DNA from 4 places in the Pseudoduganella sp. R-32 genome. Region 4 is predicted to be linked to each of the others. Evidence: predicted binding sites of a transcription regulator. Region 4 holds the regulator's gene; each other region holds the start of a gene.
What was found. Region 4 encodes sigma-54, which starts transcription at its own class of promoters, with help from an activator protein. Its sites were predicted from a motif close to TGGCANGNAANCTGCTTT; they were not measured.
Positions count from the first base shown of each region.

Region 1: the regulator sigma-54 is predicted to act here: its motif matches at 5,977-5,994, upstream of ACN9MU_RS17325 (EDSAP-1 family PEP-CTERM protein).
Region 2: the regulator sigma-54 is predicted to act here: its motif matches at 1,938-1,955, upstream of ACN9MU_RS26900 (PEP-CTERM sorting domain-containing protein).
Region 3: the regulator sigma-54 is predicted to act here: its motif matches at 3,846-3,863, upstream of glnA (type I glutamate--ammonia ligase).

Region 1 is NZ_CP183987.1:3,785,981-3,793,801, forward strand. Features, by position in the region: gene ACN9MU_RS17300 (oligosaccharide flippase family protein) at 1-781, shown strand, start outside; gene ACN9MU_RS17305 (glycosyltransferase family 4 protein) at 794-1,840, shown strand; gene ACN9MU_RS17310 (class I SAM-dependent methyltransferase) at 1,844-2,590, opposite strand; gene ACN9MU_RS17315 (XrtA-associated tyrosine autokinase) at 2,587-3,351, opposite strand; gene ACN9MU_RS17320 (XrtA system polysaccharide chain length determinant) at 3,363-4,886, opposite strand; gene ACN9MU_RS17325 (EDSAP-1 family PEP-CTERM protein) at 4,989-5,927, opposite strand; gene ACN9MU_RS17330 (N-acyl amino acid synthase FeeM domain-containing protein) at 6,100-6,813, shown strand; gene ACN9MU_RS17335 (FAD-binding oxidoreductase) at 6,815-7,821, shown strand, end outside.
Region 2 is NZ_CP183987.1:5,883,192-5,891,012, forward strand. Features, by position in the region: gene ACN9MU_RS26895 (sterol desaturase family protein) at 283-1,101, opposite strand; gene ACN9MU_RS26900 (PEP-CTERM sorting domain-containing protein) at 1,116-1,901, opposite strand; gene ACN9MU_RS26905 (hypothetical protein) at 2,074-2,205, opposite strand; gene ACN9MU_RS26910 (quinone oxidoreductase family protein) at 2,213-3,187, opposite strand; gene ACN9MU_RS26915 (alpha/beta hydrolase family protein) at 3,199-4,782, opposite strand; gene ACN9MU_RS26920 (methylglyoxal synthase) at 4,848-5,246, opposite strand; gene ACN9MU_RS26925 (DMT family transporter) at 5,243-6,166, opposite strand; gene ACN9MU_RS26930 (alkaline phosphatase D family protein) at 6,323-7,821, opposite strand, start outside.
Region 3 is NZ_CP183987.1:1,864,789-1,872,609, forward strand. Features, by position in the region: gene ACN9MU_RS08770 (TAXI family TRAP transporter solute-binding subunit) at 1-559, shown strand, start outside; gene ACN9MU_RS08775 (TonB-dependent receptor plug domain-containing protein) at 666-3,158, shown strand; gene ACN9MU_RS08780 (rhodanese-like domain-containing protein) at 3,249-3,710, opposite strand; gene glnA (type I glutamate--ammonia ligase) at 3,928-5,343, shown strand; gene ACN9MU_RS08790 (DUF4124 domain-containing protein) at 5,443-5,928, shown strand; gene glnL (nitrogen regulation protein NR(II)) at 5,925-7,016, shown strand; gene ntrC (nitrogen regulation protein NR(I)) at 7,026-7,821, shown strand, end outside.
Region 4 is NZ_CP183987.1:1,025,049-1,032,869, reverse strand. Features, by position in the region: gene ACN9MU_RS04830 (DUF4272 domain-containing protein) at 1-1,080, shown strand, start outside; gene ACN9MU_RS04825 (endo alpha-1,4 polygalactosaminidase) at 1,152-2,000, shown strand; gene ACN9MU_RS04820 (Lrp/AsnC family transcriptional regulator) at 2,001-2,462, opposite strand; gene ACN9MU_RS04815 (enoyl-CoA hydratase/isomerase family protein) at 2,459-3,544, opposite strand; gene hpf (ribosome hibernation-promoting factor, HPF/YfiA family) at 3,620-3,979, opposite strand; gene ACN9MU_RS04805 (RNA polymerase factor sigma-54) at 4,052-5,548, opposite strand; gene lptB (LPS export ABC transporter ATP-binding protein) at 5,558-6,313, opposite strand; gene lptA (lipopolysaccharide transport periplasmic protein LptA) at 6,316-6,876, opposite strand; gene lptC (LPS export ABC transporter periplasmic protein LptC) at 6,890-7,489, opposite strand; gene ACN9MU_RS04785 (KdsC family phosphatase) at 7,499-7,821, opposite strand, start outside.

The DNA.
Region 1 (7,821 bases), 2.8 Mb from region 4:
GATCGACGAGATCGGCGTGGTAGCGCCGGACCTGATCGCCGGCAAGCTGCTTGGCGCGGAGCAGGTCGCCCTCCTGGGCAAAGCGCAGTCTGTGCTATCCCTCTTCAACCAGGCCGTTACCAGCGCTGTCTCGCCAGTGATCTTTCCGCTATTCGCGCGGCATGCCCGCGAGGGAGGCGATGCCCTGCAGGCCTATGTGACGGCCGCCGCCTGCATTACGGCCTTGTCCTGGCCCTTCTTCCTGTTCGCCGGCCTATACGCTGAACCAATTGTGGCGCTGCTGTACGGACATCAGTGGCAAGCCTGCGTACCTTTGATCCGGATCATGTGCGGTGCTGCCGCGCTGTATAGCATGTTCAATATGGGGCGCTACCTGTTGCTCGCCACCGGCCATATCGGCGAGCAGGCGAGGCTAGACGCGCTTGCTGTACTCGGGCGCTTGTCGATGCTGCTTCCGGCGGGCCTGGCGGGCCTGGAATGGCTGGCGGCAGCAATCGCCTTCAGCCTGGCTTTGCGCAGCTGGCTGGTGTTGCGGTGCTTGCAGAAGTTGTACGGCCTGCAGCCTGCAAACCTGCTCCGGGCGCTGCGCAAGAGCGCCATGGCTACCGTTGCGGCCCTCGCCCCGGCCATGCTGGTGCTGGCGATGGCCCGCAATGAAGCGCCAGGTGTACTGCATTTGCTGGCGGGCGCCGGCAGCGGAGCGCTTGGCTGGGGGCTCGCAATCTGGCTCCAGCAGCACCCATTGGCGGGCTTGCTGCGCCGCGCTGGTTGGCAACAATGAGGGGAGGGCGCTATGCGAATCGGAATCCTGTCGTATCCCATGTTGTTCCAGCGCGAAGGGGGCCTGCAGGTGCAGGTGCGTGAGACCATAGCGGCGCTGAATCACCTTGATGCGTCGATGTCGGCCGAACTGGTCGACCCTGCGCGCCAGAAGCTGGCCGACTTTGACCTGATCCACGTTTTCTCTGCCTTTAACGGCAACTTTCGCGTGGTGGAATCGGCGGTCGAACTGGGCCTTCCCGTCGTGCTGTCACCGCTGGTGTCTCCCACCTGGAACCACAATGCGGGTTTGCGCGCGCGGGTGGCGGACCGGCTGGCCGGGCGCATCTGTTCCTACAATCTCCAGACAAGCTATGCCCAGACAAAGCGCGCCCTGCAGCTAGCCGACCTGGTGATTGCGCTTGGCGAGGCGGAGCGGGAAGCAATCATCAGCGGCTTCCTGACGGAGCGCTCCAAGATCCGCGTCTTTCCCAATGGGATCAGCCGCCAGTTCTTCACGGCGAAAGGCGAGCTGTTCCGTCACCGTACCGGGATAGTCGGTCCCTTCGTGCTCACGGTGGGCACCGTTTCGTCATACAAGAATCAGCTTGGCCTGGCGCAGGCGCTGGAGGGCAGCGAGCTGCCTTTGGTAATGATTGGTCCCGTCGCGCGCGAAGAGCATGACTACCTGCAGAAGGTCCTGAAATCCCCCTGGGCGCGTTGGCTTGGGGCGCTCGATCATGAAGACCCACTCCTTGCCAGTGCCTATGCAGCCGCCTCGGTGGTGGCGCTGCCCAGCCAGGGCGAGATCTTTCCCTTGTCGGTGCTTGAAGCCTTGGCAGCCGGAACGCCGGTGGTCATGACGCAAGACAGCGCACTGCAACTGGATGGTTCAGATGCAATGCTGCGCAAGGTCGCCTGGAATGACCAAGCCGGGCAGCGCGAAGCAATCATCGCACTGGCTTCCCGGCCGCCGGAGCGCACCGGCGTCCAGTCGATGGTGGAGCAGTTTACGTGGCAGCGAGTCGCCACGCAAGTCGCTGCCTGCTATCGGGAATTGGTACCGGCCAAGGCCGCCTGACCTTCAAGCTTTAGGCTTGTAGCGCAGCATGGCGGCGCCCTTTTCACAAGGCAGCGAGCTGATTTCAAGCTCCGGGAATTCGGCTGCCCAGCGTTGCAGGGCCGTACGCTCGCCGGGACGCATTGCGTCGTCAAGGAAGATCGCGGCACCCGGAGCCATGCGCGGGAACAGGATGGGACCGGCGGGATAGCGCGCGGCGTCGCTTGTCGCCTGCGGCGGGCCATCGATCACGACCATCTCGATCGCTTGCCCGGTCGACAAGCCGCTACAGTCGTACCAAGGTTGCTGGCGGCCGCCGAACGTTTGCGTCAGCAGTGGCGCGTCGATGACCGTTGCCCAGTCCGCCAGGCCGTGCAGTTCCAACTGTCGCCGCGTGCGCCGGGCATAGGCGGGATCGTGTTCGAGGCTGTACACCTTGCCGGCGCCGTTGATTTGCATGCATCGGGCCAACACGAGGGTCGAAGTCCCGCTGCTGCATTCGACGACGCATCGCGGCTTCTCATCGAGGGCATGGGCTGCCAGTTCCTGGAGAAAATCCGGCGATGCGGCCCAACCCCGCGTCAGGGGCAAGGCACGCTGCAGCCCCAGGCTGATGTAGAGCCCCTGCAAGGCTTCGAGCTGCCTGAATAGCGACGCATGTTCCTGCCGCGAATCATCCTTCATCGCGTGCACCAGCAAGTGCATATTCCGCACCTTGTGCAGGATGTAGGCGCACATGAGCAGTAGCCCGATGGCAGCGGCATCTATCATTCGTAGTACCCGTAGTATTGAGCGCCGGGGAAGGCGCGCGACTTGTTGTAGACCAGGTTCACGTGCCGGCAATGCTCGATGCGCTGCAGGGCTGCCTGCACGGCGGACTGGGTCGTGGTCTCGGCTTCCACCACCATGACAACCTGTCCCATTTGGGAGACGAGCACACTGGCCTCGGTAGTCAGCAGCAAGGGCGGCGAATCGAAAACGATGATGCGATCCGGGTAGCGACTGGCGAGCTCTTCCAGCAGGCGGCTCATATTATGGCTGGCAAGGAGTTCTGTCGCGTGGCGGCTGGCGGGACCGGAAGGCAGCAAGGTCAGCGACGGAACATTGGTGCGCATGATCACGTCGGACAATTCCACGCTGCCATCGAGCAGCACATTCATCAGGCCCCGTTCAGCCTGCAAACCCAGCACTTTCAGTACCGACGGGCGCGCCACGTCGGCGTCCACCAGCAGCGCGCGTGCATCCTTTTCCATGGAAATGCTCATTGCCAGGTTGACCGCGCAATAGGTCTTTCCTTCTCCCGGCAGGGCGCTGGTGACGACGATCAGGTTGCCGTGCGGGATGGCGTTGGCGCCGCCGGAGCGCGCGTCATTGAGCAAGTGGCGCTTGACGATCCGAAAGTCCTCGGCGACGGAAGTGCGGCCGCTCTCATGCGTCACCATTCCGCGCTGCCGCATCCGGACCAGGTTGATGTCGGCGTAACCGAGTTCGGTCGGCGGTGCAAGTTCCAGCAGGTTGGGCGGTAATTGCATGGGGCCTCCATCTATTGGTAGAACAGGGTGAACACCATCACGCCGCTATAGCCGAGCAACAGGCAGGCGCTGCCGGCGCTGAAACCCAGGCGGTCGCGCGCATGCCGGCGCTTCTCTTCATCGGTCCAGTTCATGCCAATGGTACCGAGCACCCGCAAGCCGGTCGCAGCGCGCAAATCGGCCGGGCTCAGGAACGTGGGGCGCAGTTCGGACAGCCCGAGCGCTGCCGCTGCGCCACCGATGAGGCCGGCGACCAGCACTGCGCTGTAATACAGGGCGCGGTTGGGGCCGATGGGGCGCTGGGGCATGGTTGGCGGATCGATGATCTTGAAACTCATCATTTCTGTGGTGGTTGTCAATTCCCCCGACAGCTTGGCTGCCTCGCGGCGCGCAACGAGCTTCTCGTAATTTTCCTTGTTCACCTGGTAGTCGCGTGTCAGTTGGCCGAGCTGGGACTCGAGTTCGGGCACGGCATTGCGCTGCTCCTGGAGCTGCGCCTGGCGCTGTTGCATGGCCTCGACACGCGCCCGTAATGCGGCCACCCGCGCTTCCGATTCCGCCAAAGCCACCTTCATTTGCTGGAACAAGGGGTTGTACTGGCGCGCTGTGTCGCCGGGGTCAGCCTGCTTCTGGCGCTCTTCGCGCCGTTTCTCTTCAAGCTGGGCGATCAGGCGCAGGGCTGCCACGACATCGGGATGCAGGTCGGTGTATTGCATGCGCAGGGCATCGAGGCTCTTGTTCAAGGCGCTGATGCGCGAGTCGAGCTCGGATACCTCGCCCGGCGTGCCGACGCCCGCAAGCAGCGGCTCGTCGCCGCCGAATTGGGCTTCAATGGCCTTGCGCGCCTGTTCGGCCTCGGCCAGCTCCAGCTGGGCGCTGGCCAATGCGTCGTTCGCGGTCAGCAGCTTGCCGCCATAATCCTGGCCTTCGCGCGGCAGCAGGTAGTTGTGTTTGAGACGGAATTCCTTGACGGCGTTCTCCGCCGTGAGCAGGCGGTCTTCGTAATTCTTGATCTGTTCGTCGATGAACTGGACCGCCTTCTCGGAATCGCCTTTCTTTCCCTTGAAACTGCCTTCCACGAAGATCGACAGCAAGGCCTGCACCACGTCGCGCACCTGGCGCGGGTCGGAGTGGGTGTAGCCGATGGTGTAGATATCGTAGGTGCCGGTGCCGTTGATGTGAATCCGCTTCAGCATATCGTCGACCATCGCATCGTGGTCGCGTGCGGACACCGAGCGCACGTCCAGGTCCACCATGCGCAATACCCGATCGATATTCGGCCGGCTTAGCAAAGTCCGGCTCATGATGGCGACTTGCTGCTCGACGTTGGGCATGCTGGTCATGCCCACCATCAGCGGCTTCAGGATGCTTTGGGTATCGACGAACACGCGGGCCGTGCTCTGGTACTCGTTGGGCAGGGAGTAGACCTTGGCCCAGCCTATCAGCACAATCACCCAGGCGATGCTGAATCCCGCCCAGCGGTGCTTCCAGATGCCTTTCAGGCCGGACAGCAATTGGCTGAAGAGATGCTCCATGCTGCGCTCCCTGGTGATACGCCTCGGTCCTCTGGATTATATGGGCGGGATTCCAGCCTGGCTGGCGAACCCGCCCGAACGTTGAGGCCTGTCAAGAAGTGCTCAGGATTTGCGGCGGCGCAGCGCAACCGACATCGCCAGCATGCCTGCAGCGAGCACGGCCAGCGAATCCGGCTCCGGCAACTCCTGTTGCAGGGCGTTGGCCAGAGTGTTGTGCTGGATCGTGATCTGGTAACTGGTGCCGGCTGTCAGCAAAGGCGACACCTTGGTGAGCGGCACCCCGGGCAGGGTCGCAAAGGTGTACGTAAGGATGCCAGGGCTGCCATCCGTGCGGCTGCGTACACTGAATGCGTTCAGGTCGTCTGGCGCGAAGTCGAAGATCCGGCCCTGGGTGGTCAGGTCGATGATGTTGATGGACCACGACAGCCGTGCATTGGCATTGGCGTCCGGTCCCGATCCGGGCGACACATAAGCCTGGGTGAAGGCGGTTGCGTCGAACGACACAGTCATGGTGTCGGCTGCTCCCAGCGTGAACTGGAAGGTGGTCGAGGTACCGACGTCGGAATTGCCCGATGCGATGGCGTTCAGGGCGGTCGAGGCATCGGCCCGCGTGCGGGCGTGTGCCCCGGCCGGCGCTGCGCCGATGGTAATGGAGGCGCCGGTCAGGTCCTGGTCGGCATAGCCGAAAGTGCCTGGCACTGGCGGCGGGCTGGGCAGCGGGGTGAAGTTGTTTTCGCCCAGGCCCCCGCAGGGGGCGCCCATGCATTGATGCGGCACGTTCGGGACACCGAGCAGGATCGGGATCGACGAGGTTCCGTTCGCGAAGACGCCGTTCAGCGAAGCAGTTGCATGGGCATCGTTGGTACCCTGCAAGATCGTGAAGTCGGTCGTGCTGTAGGCGGTGCCGTTGGAGTGGAGCAGCCTGAAGTTGTTGATGTCGAGGATGGCCGAGGCAAAGGTGGAGGCCTGGACCGGTACGCTGGCAAGGCTGGCCGCCAGCAAGGCGGCAGTTGCCAGTAAAGACTTGCGCAAGGTAGTCATAGCGTGGATCTCCCGATTGGATTGCGGCAGGTTTGCCGGCATGGTCGTATGAGCAGCATCCGTGCCATGCCGTGGCGCCCCGTTGGCCGCGGCCCGTGAAAAGAAATCCGACGCGTGCGGAACCTTGGGCCAGCCCGAGCATCCAAGCCCTATACCGATAGGAGGACGCACCGTGGACGACGACACCATTGTTTCCCTGTTGATTGACGAGAACGCTGGCGGCGAGCAGCCGTTGCACGCGATCGACCAGCAGCTTTTCCATATCCGGCTGGCCAATTCGGCCGGCAAACGCGAAGCGGCCAGTGTGCTGCTGCAAAAGATGTATGGCTGGCGCGGCTATGAAGTGGATCCCAACGCCCCCCACCAACCCAACCGTATCACCCTGGCGGCCGATAGCCGGGGTGATACGGTTGGCACCATGTCGCTGTGCCTTGACGACCCCGACATTGGCCTGCCGGCCGATGAAAACTTTGGCGACATCCTGTCCGCACTGCGGGAGCAGGGACGACGCCTGTGCGAACCGGCGCGGCTGGCCATCGACCGCAATGTCAATATGCGCGTGTTTGCAGCGCTGATCCACATCTCCTATGTGTACGCGCACAACCTGCACGGTTGCACGGATTATGTGATCGAAGTCAACCCGCGCCATGTCAGGTTCTACAAGCGCATGCTGGGTTTCCGCGATGCGGCGCCGGAGCGGCACTGCAGCCGGGTCGGCGCGCCGGCGGTGCTGCTGCGGCTGGACCTGGCGCACATGGCGGAGCAGATACGGCTCTATGGCGGGCGCATGGAATCGGTGCCTAACGAACGTTCCTTCTACCCCTTCTTTTTCTCGCCGCAAGATGAGGCCGGTATTACGGTCCGCTTGCGCGAGGGGAGGGACTGAGATGGCGAACCTCCAACCCGCACTGCAGGCCTGGCGCCTGCTGCTTGGTCCAGCCCGGGTGCTTGCCTCGCCCAGCGAACTTGCGCCGTACACTGCCAGCACCTCGGGCCAGCCCGTCGCGCCCCTTGCAGTGTTGCGTCCGCTATCGCACGGTGAGGTGGTGGCCGTGGTGCGCAGTGCCGGCGAATTTGGCGTCCCGCTGTATCCGCTGAGTACCGGCCGCAACTGGGGATACGGCGACGCCAACCCAAGCAGCGAAGGCCAGGTCATCGTGGACCTGGGCGGGATGAACCGCATTCTTGAGATCGATCCGGACCTTGCCTATGCCGTGATCGAGCCCGGCGTCACGCAGGCCCAGCTCGCCGGTCAACTGGCGGAGCTGCAACTTCCCCTGTGGATGGATTGTACCGGCGCCGGGCCGGATACCAGCCTCGTCGGCAACATCCTGGAGCGCGGCTTCGGCCATACGCCCTATGGCAACCGCATGCTGCATGTAGCCGGCATGCGCATCGTGCTGGCCAGCGGCGACACGCTCGAGACTGGTTTCGCCCATTTTGCCCACGCCAGTGCCGCCCACCTTTACCCGTATGGTGTCGGGCCATGGCTGGACGGTTTGTTCACGCAATCGAACTTCGGCATTATTACCAGCCTCGGCTTCTGGCTGATGCCGCAAACGGAAGTGGTAAGCCACCTGGTTGCGAGCGTCCCCGGCTTCGAGGGCATCGCCGCAGTTGTGGATGCGCTGCGCCCACTGCGCCTGGACGGCACATTGCCCAGCGTGGTCCATATCGGGAACGATTTGCGCGTGCTGTCGGGAGGAATGGTGTTCCCAGCGTCGCTGGCGCCGCAAGGGCCGCCGCTGCCGCTTCCATTGCGCGCCGGCCTGTGCCGGCAGGCCGGGATCGGCGCCTGGACTGTGTCAGCTGCGCTTTACGGCCGGCCGGCCCAGGTGGCCGATGCGCGCCGTGCCCTGCAGGCGGCCATTGGCAGGCTGGCCACCTTGCGCTT
Region 2 (7,821 bases), 2.0 Mb from region 4:
AGGTCAGCAGTTGCTGGTGGCGCGACTGGACCTGGTCATGGATGCCGAGCCAGTTATTGTTCTCGGCTTTTTTATGCAAGGCTGAAGAGGGATCAAGGCTGAAGCCTGGCGCGGCCGCGGCTGACGCAGGCAACGCAGGCGCGGGAGCAGCCAGGACCAGCGCCAACGACAGCCACCAGCCGGCAAACAGCCCAAGGACTTGCAGGGTTAAGCGACGGCGCCCGGTCATCGCTTCAGCCTGCGCCAGTTCGGTGGAATTTCTTGGTAAGGCATTTTGACAAATCAACTTTCAGTTCGGTCTGACGTGACGGCCGGCATGGCCGGCGAAAACGGTGCGGCGAGTTGCCCGCCTAGCTGGCTGGAAACGGCGGTATCGCTACCATATTCCGCCGGCCAGTGGCCCGGAAGGTAGTGGGTGCCGAATACCCGGTCCAGCAGCGGCAGCATGGCGGCAAAATTGCGGTCGACATGGTTATGGCGCGTATGGTGCCAATGGTGGAAGGCCGGACTCGACAGCAGCCACTCCAGCGGCCCCAGGCGCACCCGGATATTCGAATGGATGAAAAAGCCCCACACGCTGCCAACCAGGATTACCGCGACCGGCGTCGCGCTGGCCGCGCCTGGGCCTGCCAGTCCGAGCACGTAGAGGGGCAGCAGGCTGCACAGCCGCGTGAACAGCAAATCGACCGGATGCGCGCGCGTATTGGTCAGGAAGTAGACGTGGGCAGCGCTATGGTGCACCGCGTGAAAGCGCCACAGCAGCGGCCAGCGGTGGGCCAGGCGGTGCGACCAGTAGGCCCCGACGTCACCGACCAGCAGTGCCAGCGGCAGGCGCAGCGCGAGCGGCAAAGCCGCCAGCGTCTCCGGCACCGCGACTGGTACCAGTGCGCGCGACAATTGCGCAACGAGCGCCAGCGGCACCGCCAGCACCAGCATCGGCAGCATGCTGTTGGCAAAATAATAGAACAGGTCCGGCCAGCGCTGGCGCTCGCCGGGCTGCGCCTGGCGCACGGCGAGATAGCGTTCCAGCGGCAGAAAGATGGCGCACAGCACGCACAGCCACACTGCCAGCCGCAGGACCTGTTCAGCCAAGGCTGTCACGGCAGGGCTTCAGCTCAAGGCTGGCGACGACGGCGCAGCGCCAGTGCCAGCAGTCCGAGTCCGGTCAGCATGACCAGCAGGCTGGCAGGCTCCGGCACTTCGGCAGGCGGGGTACCGTTGTCCGGCGTGTCGATGGCAAACAGGGAAACGCCGTCAAGCAGGGAAAACGGCGGGTGGCCTTCCGGCGTTCCGGCGGCCAGGAAGGACAGCAAGCTGCCGCTGGACTTGGCGGTAAACGTGAACGCCTCCTGCATCCAGCCGCTCGATGCCTGGCTCTGGTTGTTGTAGGTGGCGGTTTCGAAGGTGTTGCCGTCGATGCTCACGCTCCATTTTTCGCTGGTCTCGCCAAAGAAGCCCCACTGCTGGGCAGCCGCCCATTCGAACCGCAGCATATACGTGGTGCCGATTTCCAGGTCGCTGATCGCCTGCTGGATGGCGACCACGCCGTAGGCGCCGTCGGCGGCGATGAAGTTGCCGCCGTTGGCGCTGCTTGCCAGCGCGTTGGCGCCGCCGTTATTGGCGCCCCACAATTTCAGGGGAACGTCGTTCTGGCCAACGAACCAGGACACGGCACCGGTGGTGTCTGCGGTTCCGGAAGCAAAGACAAAATTGTATCCGCCGGGCGCAGACCAGCCAGACACGGAGGTATTGAAGTCCACCTGGCCATTGCCATTGGAAGTCAGTTCAAAGCCGCCGTTTTGTACCAGGTTGACCGGACCGGCGTGGGCGGCCGCCACCAGCAGCAAGGCCGCCACGGCCGTGAAACTTTGCAATACTTTGCCCAACATTGCGTTCTTCATAATTCTTCCTTGAAATTCAAATGTCCCGGCGGAACGCAAGCAAGAATTATGCCAAACTCAATAACTCATCAGTAAACTATTGACCGCAATGGCAATTACTCCATGGTAATGCCAATTATGTGAATGGCAAAGTTCCTTAGTGTAAAGAAATTCGACATCGAGTATTTGAAGTTCAGCGGTAATAGGCTTCGCTGGCAAGCGTGATGAAACCGATCAAGGCTACGGCACTCAGCAGGACGATCAGCAGGCGTCCAAATTTCGGGGTACCGTCGTCATCGTCGGCTGGGCGGTTCTGGTCGGTCATAGCGATATCAAGGCAAGAGGATGGTGGAACCCGTGGTGCGGCGCGCCTCAAGGTCGCGGTGCGCCTGCCCTACGTCAGCCAGATTATACCGCTGCTTGATTTCGATCTTCACGTCGCCACGCGCCACCACGTCGAACAACGATTGCGCGCAAGACTCGAGGTCAGCACGCGTCGCCGTGTAATTGCCCAGCGCTGGCCGTGTCAGGAACAGGGAGCCGCGCGAGGCCAGTTCGCCCAGAGAGAAATTGGCGACCGGCCCGGACGCATTGCCGAAACTGACCATCATGCCGCGCGGGCGCAGGCAATCGAGCGAACCGATAAAGGTGTCCTTGCCGATCGAATCGAACACCGTGGAGACGCCTTTGCCGCCGGTGATCTCGCGCACCCGCTCAGTGAAATTTTCCGTGTTGTAGTTGATTGCGTGGGCGGCGCCATGTTGCAGCGCCAGCGCCACCTTTTCGTCCGAACCGGCGGTGCCGATCAGGTTCACCCCCAAGGCACGCGCCCACTGGCAAGCGATCAGGCCCACGCCTCCGGCCGCCGCATGGAACAGAATCGTGTCGCCCGCCTTAAGCGGCGTCGCGCTGTGGAACAGGTATTGCACCGTCATCCCTTGCAGCATCATGGCCGCCGCGGTATCGCTGCCGATAGAATCGGGCAGCTTCACCAGCAGGCTGGCGGGCATATTGCGCGCCTGCGCGTAGGCGCCATTCGGACGGCCGGCATAGGCCACCCGGTCGCCCACACGCACATGGCTTACGCCCTCGCCCACCGCCTCCACCACGCCGGCGCCTTCCTGTCCGAGCCCGCCCGGCAGCGGCTGCGGATACAGGCCGGTGCGGAAGTACACATCGATAAAGTTAAGGCCGATCGCCTCGTGCCGCACCGTCGCTTCGCCGGGGCCGGGCGCCCCTGTTTCGACATCGACGTATTCCATCACTTCCGGCCCGCCGGTGCGGGACATGCGTATCGCCTTGACCATTCAATACTCCTCTAGTGTGTGATAAAGCCGCGCTCGCGCAGCCATTGCGTCATGCGCGGATAGTGTTCGCGCGCCCAGTGCGTGGAATTGATATATGCGCTGCCCCCATCGAGATCCGTTTCCCACAAGCCGTGCGCGGCGCGCGGCAGCATCCAGACCTGGTGGTCCTTGTGGCCGCTCGCATCCAGCGTCTGCCGGAACAATTCCGCACTCTTATGCACGGGAACGAAGGCGTCCTTCTCGCCGAGGATGTACACCACGGGCGCCTCCAGTTTCTTCAGGTCCGGCAGCGGATCGTAGCTGTAAAAGGCCGTGCTGGTCTCGCTCGGTTTCTCCTTCAAGGTATCCGGCACAATTTCGACCTGGCTGGCCCAGCGCGCATTCTCGCCGGCGCGCGCCGCGGCCAGCAATTCGGCCCTATTCGCGCCGCGGCTGGTCACCCAGCGCATCAGCTTTTCCTGGTAGGCGGCGCCGGCCCTCACTTCGTCTTCGCTGAAGCCTTGCGCACGCAGCGAGTTCTCGATGCGGTACACCTCCTGCTCGGCAGGCGGCACGGCCGACGCGGCTTGGGCAATCACGAAGGCGACCTTTTGCGAACGTACCGCCGCCAGCGGCGCCAGCCAGCCGCCCTGGCTGTGGCCCCAGGTGCCGATCGCGCCGGCCTTGATGTCGCTGCGCTTGCCGAGCAGCTCGATACCTGCGATGGCATCGTCGGCCAACTGCTCCATGGTGGCCTTGTTGAATTCACCGGTGGATTTTCCGACGCCGCGCTTGTCGTACATCAGCGCGGCCATGCCGTGGGCCGCGAAGTAATAGGCTTGCAGCGCATAGGCGCCGCGCGGGGCGGGGCTCGACATCTGCGTCAGCACGATGGCCGGGAACGGCCCCTTCCCTTCCGGCAGCACCAGCGTGCCGGACAGGGTGACGTCGCCATTCCTGAACGTGACTTCTTCCGAACGGAATTGCAGGCGCCGGCCGGCCTCTTTCTTGCCGGCCTGCTGCCAGGTCATCTTGCCGCCATCGAAGCGCATCGTGGTTTCGCGCACCGCGGGATTCAGGTTGCCGGCGCCGGCGTAATACACGTTCTCGCTTTCGGCGAACATGGAAGCGTAGCGGCCCGTGCTCATATCGGTGTAGAACATTTGCGGGAAGTCGCCCCATTCCGACAGCACGACGATGCGCTTGCCAGGGAATTCGTAGGCGCCCAGCAGCGGCTGGTGACGGGCTGGATCATCGGCCAGGGTGCGGCGGAAAGCAAATTGGCCCTCCTTCCCGTTCAGGCTCACTTTGCCGGCCAGCAGGTCGCCTTGCAGCTTCCCGTCAAACTGCAGCACGCCGTCCGGGCCGGGCAGGTTGAAGCGCACCTGCCTATCCTGCTGCGCGACGGCGTCCAGGGGCAGGCCTTTTTTCTCGAAGGCGGGCATGTCGACAGTGGCCTTGCCATCCGCGCCAAAGTGCGGCCGCAGGAAATTGAAATCATTGCCGACGCCGTAGGTGCCGACCCAATGGCCGGCCAGTGAGGACGCTGCGGCATGCGCAGCGAATGTGGCCGATGCGGCAGCAATGGCGGCGATCGCGCCAAGGATGGATTTCATGCAGGCTCTCCTCTATCTTGTAATGAGGGCGCTACATTGCCAGCCCGCGCGGCGCCGGCCAAGAATCATGCGACAGGCTGCGATTTTGCGGCATCAGCCTGCAGTTGCGACAGCACCAGGTGGGCGCTTGCCAAATTGGTAGCGCAAGCAACGTTGTGCACGTCGCAGGCGCGCACCAGTGCATTGATATCCGGCTCGTGCGGCTGTGGCGTCATCGGGTCGCGCAGGAAGATGATGGCATCGATATGGCCATCTACCAGCAGGGAGCCGATCTGCAGGTCGCCGCCCAGCGGGCCGGAGTGCTTGCGCTCCACGGTCAGGCCCACTTCTGCAATCAGGCGGCCGCCCGTGGTACCGGTCGCGCACAGCTTGCAGGTGCGCAGGAAGGCAGCGTACTCGCGGGCCAGCGCGATCATGTCGTCTTTTTTCTTGTCGTGGGCAATCAGGGCAATGCGGGGCGTCATTTCTCTTTACCTTTCACTTTCGACAGCAGATAGATACCGGCCAGCACCAGGACCGTTCCCGCCAGTTGCCAGCTGGTGACAGGTTCGGACAGGATGACGGCGCCAAAGAACAGGGTGGAGACAGGACCGATCATGCCTGCCAGCGAAGCGGGACCGGCGCCAATGCGCTGCACCGCGATCATGGTCATAAATACCGGCATCACCGTGCACAGGATGCCGTTCACCAGCGACAGGCCGTACACCTCCATCGGCTGCACCAGCAGTCCAGCAGGCCGCAGGATAAAGAACTGGCCGATGCAGGCGGCGCTCGACACGCACATGGCGTACGACACCAGACGCAGCGAGCCAAGGCGCTTGACCATTTCGCCGGAGCCCAGCAGGTACAGCGCGTAGGCCAGCGCGGAACCCAGCACCAGCAGCGAACCCAGGGCCACGTTGCTGCCGCCATCGCGCAGGTCGTGGAAGAACACCAGCACAATGCCGGCGTAGGCAGTCAGCAGCGAAAGCCACTGGCTGCGGCCGATATGCTTCTTCAGCCATAGCGCGGAACCCAGCAGCACGAAGGTCGGCGTCAGGAACAGGATCAGCCGCTCAAGGCCGACGGTAATGTATTGCAGGCCGAGGAAATCAAGATAGGACGAAAGATAGTAGCCAACCATGCCAAGGCCGATCAGGCGCCAGGCATCGGCGCGGCTCAAAGGCGGATCGGTGCGCATCTTCCACAGTGCGATGGCGGCGAAGACAGGCAGCGAGAACAGCATGCGGAAGGCGATCACCGTGACCGCGTCGAGGTGGTAGCGGTACAGCAGCTTGGCCACGATGGCCTTGGTGGAAAACAGGACGGCGCCGCCGATAGCAATCGCCAGCCCTCCCAGGTAGGCGGCGCGTTTGCCCTGCGGTTCCGATGTGGCTATTTCCATGCCACCATTGTAGCGGCAAGCCGCCAGGCTTGCTGGCGGCCCGTTAAAGCCGGCAAGTCAGTGCCTGACCCGCAGGGTCAGGCACTGGTCTGCGGCGGCCGCATGCAGGTGCCCGACCCTGCGGGTCGGGCACCGTTGTGCCGGTTTTGACGGCGTTTATGACACGACCACGGCCGCCTGGCCAGCGGTGACGGTGGCGGTCGTGACCTTGGCGATCACGGTCGCGGGCGCATTGCCGCCAACCAGCTTGTTCACCTGCTTGAACTGGGCCACCAGTGAGCCCGGGGTCAGGGTCACCACGGTAAAGCCCTGCGCATCGGTGTTCACGTGACGCAGCCATGGGTTGCTGTTCAGGCTGGACAGCTGCTGCGCCAGGCCGACCAGGGTAGCGAAGTTGGAGTCGGCCTTGATAGCCGACAGCACGGCATCCATGGTGGCGTCCAGGACGGCCTCCGGCACGCCTTTCGCGCCAAGCGCGCCGCGCAACTGGATCATCAGCGAAGTCGCCAGGGAATCGGCGGTCGGCGACACCTTGCCCATCGTGTAGTCCAGCAGGTTGACGTTCAGCGCGATGGTGCCGACGTTCGGCACCGGCACGGACAGCGGCAGGGACACCAGCGTGCCCAGGCTGCCAAGGCTCGCCGAAGCTTCGCGCAGGTAGGTGAAGAAGGAATCGGAGCTGACGCCGGCCGATACCAGGTCCACCATCACCGGCGTGCCGCCGCCCGCCGCGTCGTAATCGTCATTCACTGTGCCGGCGAAGAAGGAATGGATGTCGCCGGTCAGCGCCACCACGTTGCCGATGCCGTTGGTCTTCAGGTGCGCCATCAGGTTCTTGCGTTCGGCGTTATAGCCGTCCCACTGGTCGCAGTTGATCAGGAACTTGCGGAAATAAGGCGCCAGCGCGGCGGCCTGGCCCGATGCAAGCACAAACACCGATGCTGCGCCCTTGGCCTGCACATCCGGCTTGATGTAGCCGATCGCGATGCCTTGCGCGGCTGCGGTAGCCTGGGCAACAGCGTTGCCACCCGACTTGGCCGAGTTTTCCGCCTGGCCGAATGCCAGCACCGCCACGCTGGCCTGGGTCGAGTTCAGCCCGGCGCCGACGGCAGCCGTCAGGCGCGCGCTGGTATCGCCGCCTCCGGCCGCTGAAGTGGCGATCGCAGTCGCCGCCGCAGCAGCCACGGAAACCGAAGCACCAGCGGTCATGGCGCCGACAATCGCGCTGGCAACCGGCACATTGCCGCCGGTCGAGGTAGCAGCCGTGGTGCCGATGTCGGTGGCCAGCTTGGCGACAGCCTGCAGCGCCACCAGGGTGGCGATGGCGTCAGTGCCGCTCAGGCCCATGCGCAGCAGCGACACTTCATTGCCCCACAGTTTCCAGGTCGAGGTGGAAGCCTTCATGGTGTTCTTCCACCAGTCGCGCTGTGTGGCGCCCAGCATGCTGATGGCGACCAATGGATCGGAGCCGCCCACGGCAGCCACTTTCTGCGCTTCGGCGGCGCTGTACAGGTCCTGCGCCACCAGGTAGCGCGCGCCGATGCTGCCCAGCGGCTGGCCTGTGGCCGGATTGGCCATCTGCTCCGGCACCACGTGGTCGGCGCGATACAGGCGTTCGTCGGTCATCACCAGTTGCATCAATTTACCGAACTGGA
Region 3 (7,821 bases), 840 kb from region 4:
CGACCTGCCGGCTCGCGACTACCACCTGATCGCACCAACCGCCACCCTGGTGGCGCGCGAAGACTTGCACCCGGCCTTGATCGACTTGTTCGTGCAGGCCGCCAGCGGCATCCATAGCGGGGCGGGCTGGTTCCAGCAGCAGGGCCAGTTCCCTTCACCGCGCTATACCGAGATCCCGGTCGCGCGGGAAGCGGCCAAGTTCTACAAGGATGGCCCGCCATTCCTGCAGCGCTACATGACCTTCTGGCTGGCCAACCTGTTCGATCGCCTGTGGGTGGTGGTGCTGGCCGCCGGCGCCCTGATCCTGCCGCTGTCGAAAGTCGTGCCGCCGATCTACGTCTGGCGCATCCGCTCGCGCGTCTACCGCTGGTATGGACAACTGCGCTCGGTGGAGCAAGGTGTCGATGAGGGCAAGCCGCGCGATGAGCTGCTGCACCGCCTGGACCAGATCGAAGAACGGGTCAACCGTCTCACCGTGCCGCTATCCTTTGCCGATGAGTTCTACGGCTTGCGCAACCACATCGAGTTCGTGCGGCAGAAGCTACGTACAAACACGTAAAACACCTTGAAAGTGTTGTATCCGCGAGACCCTTAATTGACAGTTGCTTACAGTTACCTCAAAGATAAGCCGGGGAGTGAAACTGGTTTAACAACAAGGGGTAGCTATGGCACCAAAAAAACAGGTTCTGGCAATCGCAGTTGCATCACTTTTCACCAATGCCGCATGGGCGCAGGAAGCGCCCGCCGGCGAAACCGCGACGGTGGTGGTGACCGGTACCCGGGTCTCCAACCGCACTGTGCTCGATACCACCGCACCGGTGGACGTCATCAGCGCCGACAGCATCAAGAATGCCGGTGTGCCGGAAGTGACACAAGCGCTGTCCGTGGCGCTGCCTTCATTGAATTTTCCGCGTCCGGGCCTGGCCGACGGTACCGACACCATCCGCCCGGCCACCCTGCGCGGCCTGGCGCCCGACCAGACCCTGGTGCTGGTCAACTCCAAGCGCCGCCACACTTCATCGCTGGTGAACCTGAATGGCACTATCGGCCGCGGTTCGGCAGCGGTGGACATGAATACCATCCCGGCCGGTATTGTGAAGACCATTGAAGTGCTGCGCGATGGCGCGTCCGCACAATACGGCTCTGACGCGATTGCCGGCGTGATCAACGTGCGCCTGCGCACCGATCGCACCGGCGGCGAAGCCAGCGTGAGTTATGGCCGTCGCGATACCGAGTACAACTTCAATCCAGGCACGCCGCCGGCCGGCGCCACCTGGGGCGTTGAAGATTCGCGCAAGCGCAAGGACGGCAATACGCTCAATCTCAGCCTGTGGAAAGGCATGGAGCTGGGCGAAAGCGGCTTCCTGACTCTCGCGCTGGAGCGCAAGCGGCAGGATCATACCGAGCGTTCCGGCTGGGACGTACGCCAGCAATATCCGCTGGTAAACGGCGCCTTCGATCCGCGCGAAGCGAACTTCAACCGCTTCAACGCCTGGTACGGCGAGCCTGAGCTGACGCAGAGTACCTTCTTCGCCAACGCCGGCTACAACCTGGCAGGCGGCGTCAAGCTGTATGGCTGGACCAGCTACCAGGACCGCGATGCGCGTTCGGGCGGCTTCTTCCGCCGCGCCCAGCAGGACAACAATACGATCGAGATTTATCCAAATGGCTTCCTGCCGATCATCGCGCCGGCAGTATCGGACTTCAGTGCCGCCTTCGGCGCCACCTGGACCGCCGGCGAGTGGGACATGGATGCATCCGTGACTTACGGCGACAACCGGATGGACTTCACCATCGAGAACACGCTGAACCGTTCCCTTGGCCCGTCCTCCAAGACTGTCTTCGATGCAGGCGGTTTCAAATACGACCAGCTCACCTTGAACCTGTCTGGCGTGCGGCAGTACGAAGTAGGCCTGTCGTCGCCGCTCAACGTGGCCGTTGGCGCGGAAGCGCGTCGCGAAGGCTACGCACTGCATGCTGGCGAGCCTGACTCCTGGCGTAACGGTGGAGTGACGCTGCCGCCGCTGCCGCCGCCGGCGGCGCAAACGCCACGGCCTACGGCTTCCGGTTCGCAGGTCTTCCCAGGCTTCCGTCCGAGTGATGAATCGGATGCCAACCGCAAGGCCTACTCGGTATATGTCGACGTGGAAGCGAACCTGACGCAGAACCTGTTGGCATCGGCCGCAGTGCGCGGCGAGCATTACACGGACTTCGGCAACAACTGGTCGGGCAAGCTGGCGGCCCGCTACAACTTCTCGCCATCGTTTGCGCTGCGCGGTTCGGCGCAAAATGGTTTCCGCGCACCGTCGCCGCAGCAGCAGTTCTTTACCTCCACGGCGACCAACTTCGTTGGCGGCGTGCCATACGACATCACCACCTTCAAGCCTAGTGATCCGGCTGCAGTGGCGCTGGGCGCCAAGCCGCTCGATGCCGAAAAGTCGACCAACTTCTCGCTGGGCGCGGTCGGCAAGATGGGCAAGGCCAGCCTGACGGTGGATGCGTTCCAGATCAAGATCCGTGACCGCATCGTGTTGTCTGAGAACCTGCTGCAGGACAATGTGCGGAACTACCTGACATCGCTGGGCTTCATCGGCATCGGCGGCGGGCGCTTCTTCATCAACGGCGTGAACACGACGACGCGCGGCGTGGACGTGGTGGCCAACTATCCATGGAATGCAGGCAACGTGGGCAAGTTCGACTTCACTCTGGCGGGCAATTACACCAAGACCGAAGTGACCAAGGTGCCGGTGACTGCGCAATTGGCCGCGCTGAATCCTGCGCCCCCGCTGTTTGACCGCGTGAACGTGCTGACCTTTGAACATGGCACGCCGCAGACCAAGTTCACAGCCAGCGTAAACCATACGCTGGGCAACTGGAGTGGCACCTTCCGCGCCACGCGCTACGGCAAGGTGTTGCAACCGGATGCAAATCCGGCACGCGATCACTGGATGACGCCGAAGACTTTGGTTGACGTGGAAGGGCGCTACAAGATCACGCAGCGCCTGACTGCAGCGCTGGGTGCGGAGAACCTGTTCGACCAGTATCCGGATCCGTATCCAGCGTTGTTGAATGGCACCGGCAATGCGCCATATTCCAATTACTCGCCGTTTGGCCGCTCGGGGCGCTTTGTCTATGCACGTTTGAACTACGCGCTTTAACCCAGAAGCCGCGGATCGGATAGGCGGCAGTTACACCGGAGAGATGATGGGCATCGGCGATATTGAACTATCCCGATGCCCATTTAATTCTTACGCGCCCGCCCAGGGCAGGCCTGCCTTGCACCAGCCGCCCACGTTCTTGCGGTGGCCTTCGGCATCCTTGTCGCCTTCGAAGCCTTCCAGGATGTCGTAGCACTGGGTGTAGCCGGCCTCGGTCGCCGCCTTGGCCGCATGGCGCGAACGCACGCCAGAACGGCACAGGAACACAATCACTGTGTCCTTGCCAGGCACCGCCGCCGCCAACTGGCCCAGGAAGTCAGGATTGGGCGTCCCGCCCGGATAGACGTTCCACTGCGCAGCATGATGCTGCTCGGCCGGAATCGCCACGCGCCCCACCCAATCGCGCTCGGCATTGGTCCGCACATCGACCAGGCGCACATGCGGATCGCATTTCAGCAGCTCGTATGCCTCATGCGGGGTCACCGCACCGGCATAGGGCAGGGAAGTGTCGCGTTTGCGTGCACGGTCGAGGATTTCGGCGGTGGAACTCATGGTTTTTCCTTTATGATGACTGCACCACAACGATGCATTTGCTTCAATTGGTGCAAATATGCACCACAGTGGTGCGATAATCGGCAGATGCACCCGCATGGTGCGCCTTTTGCGTGTTGGTAGCATGGAATTGGCTGGCATGATATCTGCTTAATGTACCACCAGCGTTCGCCGCACCCAAGTGGTCGCGGCAGTTTTTTCACTTAGGAGATATGTAATGGCACTGACCGCCGCAGACGTTCTGAAGATGGTACAAGAGCACGAAGTCAAGTTCGTGGACTTCCGTTTCGCCGATACCCGTGGCAAGGAACAGCACGTAACCGTGCCTGTGTCCCATTTCGACATCGACAAATTTGAATCGGGCCACGCTTTCGACGGTTCTTCCATCGCCGGCTGGAAAGGCATTGAAGCTTCCGACATGATCCTGCTGCCGGATCCTGCGACCGCCAACATCGACCCATTCTTCGAAGAAACCACCCTGTTCATGCAGTGCGACGTGATCGAACCGTCGGACGGCAAAGGTTACGACCGCGACCCGCGCTCCATCGCCAAGCGCGCTGAAGCCTACCTGAAATCCTCCGGCCTGGGCGACACCGCCTACTTCGGCCCAGAGCCAGAATTCTTCATCTTCGACTCCGTGAAGTGGAAGATCGACATGTCCGGCGCCATGGTCAAGATCGACTCCGACGAAGCTTCGTGGTCGACCGACAAGGACATCGACGGCGGCAACTCCGGCCACCGTCCAACCGTGAAGGGCGGCTACTTCCCAGTGCCTCCAGTCGACTCCTTCCAGGACATGCGCTCCGAAATGTGCCTGATCCTGGAATCGATGGGCATCCCGGTCGAAGTGCACCACCACGAAGTGGCCGGCGCCGGCCAGAACGAAATCGGCACCAAGTTCTCGACCCTGGTCGAGCGCGCCGACTGGACCCAGAACCTGAAATACGTGGTGTGGAACGTTGCCCACTCCTACGGCAAGACCGCTACCTTCATGCCTAAGCCAGTGGTTGGCGACAACGGCTCCGGCATGCACGTGCACCAGTCGATCTGGAAAGACGGCAAGAACCTGTTCGCCGGCGACGGCTATGCCGGCCTGTCCGACTTCGCGCTGTACTACATCGGCGGCATCATCAAGCACGCCAAGGCACTGAACGCGATCACCAACCCTGGCACCAACTCGTACAAGCGCCTGGTGCCAGGCTACGAAGCTCCAGTGAAACTGGCTTACTCCGCACGCAACCGTTCGGCTTCGATCCGTATTCCACACGTGGCCAATCCAAAAGGCCGCCGCATCGAAACCCGCTTCCCGGACCCGCTGGCCAACCCATACCTGTGCTTCGCTGCACTGATGATGGCCGGCCTGGACGGCGTGCAAAACAAGATCCACCCAGGCGAAGCAGCGTCCAAGGACCTGTACCACCTGCCACCGGAAGAAGATGCACTGATCCCAACCGTCTGCGCATCCCTGGAAGAAGCCCTGGATCACCTGAACAAGGACCGTGAGTTCCTGACCCGCGGCGGCGTGTTCACCGATTCGATGATCGATGCCTACATCGAACTGAAGATGACCGAAGTGACCCGCATGCGCCAGACCACTCACCCGGTCGAGTTCGACATGTACTACTCCCTGTAATCAGGGGACGATTGCCGGAATTAACCGGCAGTCAACAAAAGCGCGAGGCCAGCAGCTTGCTTTCCTCGCGTTTTTTTTCGGATGTTGTATAGTCGGGGCATGAACACTCGCACTCTCGTATTACATGGGCTGGCGTTGCTGGCCGTGAGTGGCGCAGCGCAGGCGCAGCAAATTTTTCTCTGCGTGGATGCCGATGGCCGCAAGGAACTGACCGATACCCGCAAGGGGAAGAACTGCAAGACGCTGGACCTGCCGGGCGCCACCATTCCCGCGCCGGGCGGCGCGCGCCGCGGCTCGACGCCGTCCGCACCTGCCGTAGCGCCAGCCAACTTCCCACGCGTGGAAAGCTCGGAACAGAAAGCCCGCGATGCCGACCGCCGCGCCATCCTGACCGATGAGCTCAACACCGAAAACCGTAAGCTGGCGGATTTGCGCAAGGAATTCAACAACGGCGAACCTGAACGCCGGGCCGACGAGCGCAACGCCGCCAAGTACCAGGAGCGCGTAACTGGCCTGAAGGACAGCATCGCGCGTGCGGAATCGAACGTGGAAGCGCTGAAGCGCGAGCTTGCCAATATAAAATGACCCCAGACAGCCCTGCCAGCATCCGGCCCGCTGAACTGGCAGGGCTGGACCTGCTGGCATCGGCCGTTGTCATCGTCGATGGCGGCGGCCATATCCTGTACCTCAACGCGGCTGGCGAAAACCTGCTGGAATCGTCGCTGAAAGCCCTGGCGCGCCAGCCGCTGGGCGGCCTGTTTGCAGCGCCGCTGGAGCTTGAGAACATCATCGCGCAGGCGCGCGAGCACAAATTCTCCGACGTACGGCAAGAGCTGGTGCTGGAACGCAGCGGGCGTGAAGCGCTGCACGTGCACATCATCGCCAGCGCGCTGGACGAGCCGGATGGCGCCGTGATGATCGAGCTGCGCGAGATCGTGCAGCAGATGAAGCAGGACCGCGAAGAACGCCTGATGGACCAGAGCCAGGTCAACAAGGAGCTGATCCGCAACCTGGCGCACGAAATCAAGAACCCGCTGGGCGGCATCCGCGGCGCTGCCCAACTGCTGGAAATGGAACTGCCGCCGCTGCACCTGACGCAGCTGCGCGAATACACCCAGGTCATCATCAAGGAAGCGGACCGCCTGCAAACCCTGGTGGACCGCCTGCTGGCGCCGCACCGCCGGCCGCACATCGTGGGCGACGTCAATATCCACGAAGTGCTGGAGCGGGTGCGTAGCCTGATCCTGGCTGAATTCCCGGTCGGGCTCACCATCCGCCGCGACTACGACGCTTCCTTGCCCGAATTCCGCGGCGACAAGGAGCAGTTGATCCAGACGGTCCTGAACATCGCCCACAATGCCGCGCAAGCGCTGGCGGCACGCATCGAGCAGGGCGATGCCGAGATCATTTTCCGCACCCGTGTGGCGCGCCAGATGACGCTGGCGAAGGTGCGTTATCAGCTGGCATTAGATTTGCATATCATCGATAACGGACCGGGCATCCCGCCCCAGATCCGCGACCGCATTTTCTACCCGCTGGTGTCGGGCAGGGATGGCGGCAGCGGCCTGGGACTGACGCTGGCGCAAACCTTCGTGCAACAGCACATGGGTGTTATCGAATGCGAAAGCAGGCCTGGTCAAACGGACTTCAGAATCTTATTGCCTTTGCCTTGATCGGAATACATGAAACCAATCTGGATAGTTGACGACGACGAATCGATCCGCTGGGTGCTGGAGAAAGCCCTGGCGCGGGAGAACCTCGCAACGCGCAGCTTTGCCAATGCGCGCGATGCGGTCGCCGCGCTGGAACATGAGACGCCGCAGGTGCTGGTGTCGGACATCCGCATGCCGGGCGACTCCGGCCTCGACTTGCTGCAACTGGTGAAGCAGCGCCATCCCGGCCTGCCGGTGATCATCATTACCGCCTTCTCCGACCTGGATTCCGCCGTGGCGGCCTTCCAGGGCGGCGCCTTTGAATACCTGGCCAAGCCCTTCGATATCGACAAGGCGGTGGAGCTGATCCGCCGCGCGCTGGACGAAAGCCTGCGCGAGTCGAGCATCGAATCCGGGCCGGCCGATACGCCGGAAATCCTGGGCCAGGCGCCGGCCATGCAGGAAGTCTTCCGCGCCATCGGCCGCCTGTCGCAATCGAATGTGACGGTGCTGATCACCGGCGAATCCGGCACCGGCAAGGAGCTGGTGGCGCGCGCATTGCACAAGCACAGCCCGCGCGCCGAGCAGCCCTTCATCGCCATCAATACGGCCGCAATTCCCAAGGACTTGCTGGAATCCGAATTGTTCGGCCACGAGCGCGGCGCCTTTACCGGCGCGCAGACGACTCGCCGCGGCCGTTTCGAGCAGGCCGAAGGCGGCACGCTGTTCATGGACGAAATCGGCGACATGCCGTTCGACCTGCAAACGCGCCTGCTGCGCGTGCTGTCGGACGGGCACTTCTACCGCGTCGGCGGCCACTCGCCGC
Region 4 (7,821 bases):
GAAATCGAAGTGACGACCGGCGGATGGCTGAAGAAGAAACGCCTGAGTATCACCCACGATCCGGATTATTACAGCGGACAAGCGTGGCAGGACCAGATGGGCGGAATGCGCGGCTATTTCGCACGCTTCCCGCACGCTCCTGCACAGGCAAGGGTACTCGCCCTGACCGAGAAATTCGGTTTCGCGCTTGGCACAAGCTGCGAGCCCGACGCAGAAGCCGATGACGAAAGATACGAGATCCTGTCGGTGATCGCAGAAGCGCTCGATGCAGTCTGGTTCACTCCCTCGTCCATGCGGGATTCAAACGGAAGGGTGCTGTATGGTGAGGATTTGTCTGCATTGGATCCTCAGGCCAAATGGCCGAAATACACTCCCATCACGGCGCCGTCCGGTGCAGGTAACAGCATCGCACTGAAACTGAAGCAACGCGTTTTCAGCGAACTGATGGCGCTCGGCTTTCAGCCCGCGAATTCCTTGCCACTTCCCGACCTGGACATCACTTTGCGTGATGCGCAAACGCTATGCAGGCGCTTGATGGCACTGCAAGCCGTATTTGCCTGGGCGGCAATGCCTGTACGCTTGGCCGAAACCGCCCAACTGCAGGGCTATATCGAGCGAAACGACCTGCGTGCCGCAATGACGGAGAGCGAACTTGCTTTGATCGATCTGCCGCGCCACGAATCCCAAGCAGTACATGGCCAAACTGTCGGCTGGAGGCTGGAGAATATGTGGGCGCTGGCCTGGATCTTGGGTTTTGCACAGGTGCCGACGCTGGACGCCAGTCAAATATCCGACGAAGTCATCGAGGCGATGTTATTTGATTTCCTGCCCGACTGGGATGGCAATATCGCCGACTTCGCGGCGAGCGCTTCATTACGCGCGGCCGGCGAGGTCATTTTCATGGAATACAAATTCTACTGCGCGCATAACGCTGTCAGGAGCGCGCAAATGGGGAGCATGACCGTGCCCAAAGACTTCGATCCGATAGCGCACGGCGGAGCCGTTCATGAGCGCCGCCATTCGTTCACCTGGGCATTGGCGCCAGGAGATGACTGGGACGACACTGACCTAAGCACATGAGCGCCAGGGAGTAAGCATGCCGTAAGCCGTCCGTGAAACTATTGCCGGCCAATATTTTCAAGGATGAATTGATGCGACAACACACCCGGCGGCTGCTTCCGATCAGTATCTTCTGCCTGGCGCTGGCGACGATGAGCGGATGCGGCGGCGGAAGCAGTTCGGATACGCCGCCGCCTGCAAGCGCACCAGCCGCCTACTGGAAACCTGCGTTGGGCGATACCTGGCAGTGGCAGTTGAAAGGGACGGTCAATACCGCCTATCCGGCAACCGTGTACGACATCGATCTGTTCGATACAGCGCCTGCTACCGTCCAGGCATTGAAGGCGAGCGGCAAGAAAGTGGTCTGCTATTTTTCAGCCGGCAGCTCCGAAAACTGGCGTCCCGACTTTTCCGGCTTTGCGCCAGCCGACATGGGCAAGGACCTGCAAGGTTGGGCAGGGGAGCGATGGCTCGACACGCGCTCGGCAACTGTGCGGAAGATCATGCTTGCGCGGTTGGACCTGGCAGTCTCCAAGGGATGCAATGGCGTTGAAGCAGACAACGTGGACGGCTATGCGAACAACAGCGGCTTCGCCCTTACCGCCGCCACGCAGCTCGATTACAACCGATTCCTGGCAAGCGAAGCGCACCACCGGGGAATGTCCATTGCATTGAAAAACGATACGGATCAGTTGAAGGACCTGGTAGGCGATTTCGATTTCGCCGTCAACGAACAATGCCATGAGTTCGCCGAATGCGAGGGCTACCAGGCTTTCATCGCCAGCGGCAAGCCGGTATTCAATGCGGAGTATGCTGCGCCATACAGCAGCGATCCCGCAGCGCGCGCCAAGCTGTGCGCCGATGCCAACGCCCGCAAGTTCCATACGCTGGTGCTGCCGCTCGCGCTGGACGACAGCTTGCGCTACAGCTGCGAGCCGTGACTACAGCGTCAGCTTGGTCTCGAACTTGGAGCAGTTCATCGCGAACAGGCTCTTGACGTTGATGACGTTGTGGTGCGAGGTGAAAACGCGCCGTGTGAAGGCGCTGTACTCTTCCATCGACTCCACCGTGACGATCAGGTGGAAGTCGAACTCGCCGGCCACTTCGTAGCAGGACATCACCTCGGGCTCGGAACGCATGCGGTGCTCGAACTGCTTGAGGATGTCGGTATTCTGCTTCTCCAGTTCGACCGACACGAATACCGTCAGGGGCCGCCCGGCAAGCGCGCGGTCAACCAGCGCGACAGCCTTGACCAGCACGCCGTCGTTGCGCAGCCTTTCGATGCGGCGCTGGCAGGTCGCGACCGACGAATGCAAGCGCTCCGCGATCTCGCGCAACGGCGTGCTGGCATCTTCTTGCAGGATATTCAGGATGCCCCGGTCGATCCGGTCCAGATCCCTCATGCGAGGTGGCGCAAGGGGTGCGCCCAGGCCGGCCAGCATGGTTCGAAGAAGCGCTCCACCATGGCGGGCGTCACTTCGGCCAGCGTTGCGGGATTCCACTGCGGCTGGTTGTCCTTGTCGATCACCAGGGCGCGTACGCCCTCGAAAATCTCGCCGTGTTCGAAGTTGCGGCGCACCAGGTTGCGCTCCATGCGCAAGCAGTCGGACACGCCCAGCGACGCGCCGCGCTTCAGCAGCTCGTGGGTCACGCTCATCATCAGCGGCGAGCGCAATTCCATTGCCTTCAGCGATTTCTGCGCGAAAGGCGTGCTGTCGCCTCGCAGCGAATCCATGATGGCGGGTACCGAGCCCGCCGAGAAATGCTGATCGATCAGGGCACGCTGCGCTTCCAGTTCGCTGTCGCCGGCGAAGGCGTTGTGCGGGCCGGCAAAGACCGCGACAGCATCGCGCAACGATTTGCCGGGCGTCGACTCGAACAGCTTGGCCAGTCCGGCCAGTTCAGTTTCCGGCACGAAGTAGTCAGCCAGGTCGAGGTAGAGCGCATCCGCGGCGCCGACCGTCAGCCCGGTGAGGCCGAGCCACATGCCAAGCTGGCCCGGCGCATGCGACAGGAAGTGACTGCCGCCCACGTCGGGAAACAGGCCGATGTTCACCTCGGGCATCGCCATCCTGGTACGGCCCGTGACGATGCGCACGCCGCACTCCGGCCCGCCCTGCGCGATGCCCATGCCGCCGCCCATCACCACGCCATCCATCAGCGCCACATAAGGCTTGGGGTAGAAATGGATTAAATGGTTCAGCGCATATTCTTCGGTGAAGAAGTCCTCCAGCAGCGCGCTGCCGCCTTGCGTATTGCCGCGGCCGACGTCGTGGAAGAAGCGGATATCGCCGCCTGCGCACAGCGCGCGTTCGCTGCTGCTGCGCACCACGACCGCCGCCACCGACGCATCGTCGCGCCATGCCAGCAGCGCCTGCGTCATCGCGCGCACCATGTCGAGGGACAGTGAATTGAGGGTCTTGGGGCGGTCCAGCGTGATGAAGCCGGTACCGTTGGAGAGTTGGGTGTGTACGTGTTCGCTCATGCAAATATTCTAACGCACACTGGTCGCAAAAAAGGGCGCCAATTGCGCCCTTTGGTGTGCTGCACGGCCAGTCCTTTACATGGCGGTGGGTGGTGCCTCATACGTATCCGGGAAATGCTTGATGGCCGCATGACTGTGGTTCTGCACACGGTCCTTGTATTTCATGACCTGGCGATCCAGTTTATCAATCAGGGTATCGATGGCGGCGTAAAGGTCTTGCGACAGGCTTTCGACGTAAACAGTTTTGCCAGACATGCGCAGGTTGATTTCGGCTTTCTGGCGTTTCTCTTTCTCGGTGAGGTTATCTACAGTCAGGATGACAGCAATATCGATTACTTGATCGAAATGGCGCTTGACTCGTTCCAGCTTGTTCTGCACGTACTCGCGAATGGCTGGGGTCACTTCGACATGATGTCCACTGATGGTGAGATTCATACACACTCCTAAAGATGATGTCGCTCTCGAGTTCGTGCACGCCGAAACGCACAGAGGAACCCATGCACTGCACTACAACGATTTGCGGAGGCTAACTGGAGGGATCTTCAACGCTTCTCGATATTTGGCAACAGTCCGTCGCGCAATCACCATGCCTTGTTCACCCAGCATGTCCGCAATCTTACTGTCGGATAAAGGATTTTTCGGGTCTTCTGCTCCTGTCAATTGCACGATCAGTGCCCGTATCGCAGTCGAGGAAGCCTCCCCCCCGGCTTCGGTCGCGACGTGGCTACCAAAGAAATATTTCAACTCAAACATGCCATGCGGGGTGAGCATATATTTTTGAGTTGTTACGCGAGAAATAGTGCTCTCGTGTAGTCCCAGTGTATCAGCAATTTCACGCAACACAAGGGGTCTCATGGCCACTGCGCCATGACTGAAAAAGTTCTTTTGTCTTTCTACTATCGCTTCCGCGACGCGCAGGATCGTGTCGAAGCGCTGGCGCATATTCTTGATCAACCACTTGGCCTCCTGCAGCTGGCCATTCATCTGCGACTCGCTCTTGCCTTGCTTGAGCAGGTTGGCATACAGCGCGTTCACGCGCAGGCGCGGCACCACGTCGTTGTTCAGGGTGACGATCCAGCCGCCGCGGCCCTTTTTCACGATCACGTCCGGCACCACGTAGTCTGACTCGCCTGACGCAAATTCGGCGCCCGGATGCGGGTTGCACTGGCGGATCACGCACTGTGCTTCGCGCAAGTCTTCATCGTCGCAGTCGAGCGCTTTCTTCAGCTTGGTGAACTCGCGCTGGGCGAACCAGGTCAGGTGCTTCTCGACGATGGTCAGCGCCATGCGGCGCGTCACCAGCGGCACGCCGGGCATGCGCCTGATCTGCAGCGCCAGGCATTCGGAGGCATTGCGTGCGGCGACGCCGGGCGGATCGAAGCTTTGCAGCAGCACCAGGCTGCAGCGCAGGTCGTCCAGTTCGATTTCCAGCTCGGGCGGCAGGCGCTCGTGGATTTCTTCCAGCGGCTCTTCCAGGTAGCCGTTCTCGTCCAGCGCATCGATGATCAGTTCCATCAGCGCGCGGTCGCGCGGCTCCTGCACGGTGACGCGCATCTGCTCGAGCAGGTGTTCGCGCAGCGTGCAGCCGGAAGCTTCCAGTTGCGGGCGGCTGTCTTCGTCGTCGGCGGATTTGCTGCCGGCGCTGGCGCTCCAGTCGGCGTCGTCGCTGCCGTTGCCGGCTTCATGGTCGCCGCCTTCATAGGTATCGCTTTCGCCGGCAGCGGCCGGGGCTTCGCCGCCCTCGCCTTGCGGGCCTTCAGCCGAAGGCGTGGCGGGAGCTTCGGTGCCATTGCCGTTGCCCTGGCTGATGGCGCCATCGGCCAGCAGCCGTACCGAGTGGTCGAGCGGGTCGTCAAGGCGCTCCAGCATGGGATTGTCGCCAAGCAGCTGTTCCAACTCCTGGTGCAGCTCCAGCGTGGACAGCTGCAGCAGGCGGATGGATTGTTGCAGCTGCGGCGTCAGCGCCAGGTGTTGCGAGGTTCGCAGTTGCAGTGTTTGTTTCATGGCCTTCGTTTACATGCGGAAGTGTTCGCCGAGGTAGACGCGGCGAACGGATTCGTTGGCAATGATGTCGTCCGGGCGGCCCGAGGCCAGCACGGCGCCCTGGTTGATGATGTAGGCGCGGTCGCAAATGCCGAGGGTCTCACGCACATTATGGTCGGTGATCAGCACACCGATATTGCGCTCCTTCAGGAAACGCACAATACGTTGGATTTCGATCACGGCGATCGGATCCACGCCGGCAAACGGTTCGTCGAGCAACACGAAGCGCGGGTTGGTGGCCAGGGCGCGCGCAATTTCCACGCGGCGGCGCTCGCCACCCGACAGCGACAGGGCCGGGTTCTCGCGCAGCTTCTCGATTTGCAAGTCGGCCAGCAGCGATTCCAGGCGCTGCTTGATTTCCGCCTTGGGCAGAGGCTTGCCGTCCACCTTCTGCAGTTCCAGTACGGCACGAATGTTTTCTTCCACCGTCAGCTTGCGGAACACCGAAGCTTCCTGCGGCAGGTAGGACAGGCCCAGCGTGGCGCGCTTGTGGATCGGCAGGCTCGACACGTCGGTGCCGCCGATATCGATGGTGCCTGCATCGGAAGCCACCAGGCCGACGATCATGTAGAAAGAGGTAGTCTTGCCGGCACCGTTGGGACCGAGCAGGCCGACCACTTCACCGCAATCGACTTGCAGCGAAACGTCGTGCACCACCTGTCGCTTGCCATAGGTTTTCTGGAGGCCGCGCACGACCAGCGTGCTGGCGCAGTTATTTGCTTGCATGCTTACTTCTTCTCCGTCGGCGTCGCTGGGGGTTCGGTACGGGTCGGCTGGATCACCATGGTGCCGCGACCGCCGCCGGGCTTGCTCTCCCCGCTGGCCGAATTGCGCACGCTGAAAAATTCCTTGCGGCTGTCGTAAGAAATGAACTCACCCTGCACTTCGTCGTTCTGCTTGCCGCCTTCCAGGCGGCGGATGGTGGCCTTGTTGAACATCTTCACCAGTTCAACCTGTTCCTCGTATTCGATGCGGTCGGCATCGCCTTCCACCCACTGGTCGCCGGCGCCGTCGCGCTTCTGGCGGAAGGTGGCTTTCTTGCCGTCGCCAAACAGCGTCACTTGCTGGAAGCCCTCCGGCGTCTGCTTGACGTAGGCGCGCTCGGCCGTCATGGTCAGGGTGCCGCGGGTCAGCTTGACGCCGCCCAGCAGGATGGTAACCTGCTTGACGTCGTCGATGTCCATCGAGCCGTAGCTGATGTTGGTCGGCTTGTAGGAGTCGGCTTTCTCGGCCAGCGCCGGAGCGGCGACTCCCAGCAGCAAGGCTGCCGACAAGAGTAGTCGTTTCATGTTCATTCCTCAGTTATTGGTCCGCGGCCTTGGGCGGAATCTGCAGCGTGCCGTTGCCGGCCAGGTGCATTTCGCGCGTCGCATTATTGGCGCGCATGCTGTTGGCCGCAGCAGTCGTATCCCCCAGCCGCAGTTTCACCGGATGATCGGTTTCCATGCGGTCTTCGTCCGGGAAGATCACCAGCTTGTCCGATTCCAGGTGCAGCAGTTGCGATTGCGGCGATGCCGCGCGGTCGATCGTCACGCTGCCGTTCAGGGTGACGCGGCTGTTGGTGTCGTCCACGCGCGCCGTATTCGCCACGATCTCCATCGGCGGCTTCTCGCCGGCCAGGCTGTGCACGCGCGGATTGTCGATCTCGGACGAATCGTCGACCGGGCGGTGGGTCAGCTTGTCGCCGGCAATGATATAGCTTGGCTTGCCATCCTTGGTCATGCGCACGAAGGAGAAGTTATGGATGATGTAATCCGGCTCGTTCATGCGCTTGTCGGCCTGCATCTGTTCGTCCGCGCGGTTCAGCAGCTCGAGCAGGTAGAAGCTGCCAAGCGCCGCCAGCAGCACGAAGATCATGCCGATCGACAGGCGGAAGCGGTGGGCGGTCCTCTGGTTACGCATCGCTTGCCCTTACACCAGGAACTGGGCCATCACGCGGTCATAGCTGCCGCTGGCGCGCAGCACGAATTCGCAGGCCTCGCGCACCGCGCCGCGGCCGCCCGCAGCTTCGGTAATGTAGTGGGAGCGATCGTGCGCCTCCTTGCGGCCATTCGGCACGCTGACCGCAAAGCCCACACGGCTCAACAGCGGCAGGTCCACCACGTCGTCGCCGATGAAGGCAACCTGCTCTTCCGCCAGTCCCAGGTCGGCCAGCAAGGCCTTGAACGGGGTCAGCTTGTCGTGGCCGCCCTGGTGCACGTAATCGATGCCCAGGTCCTTGGCGCGTGCCAGCA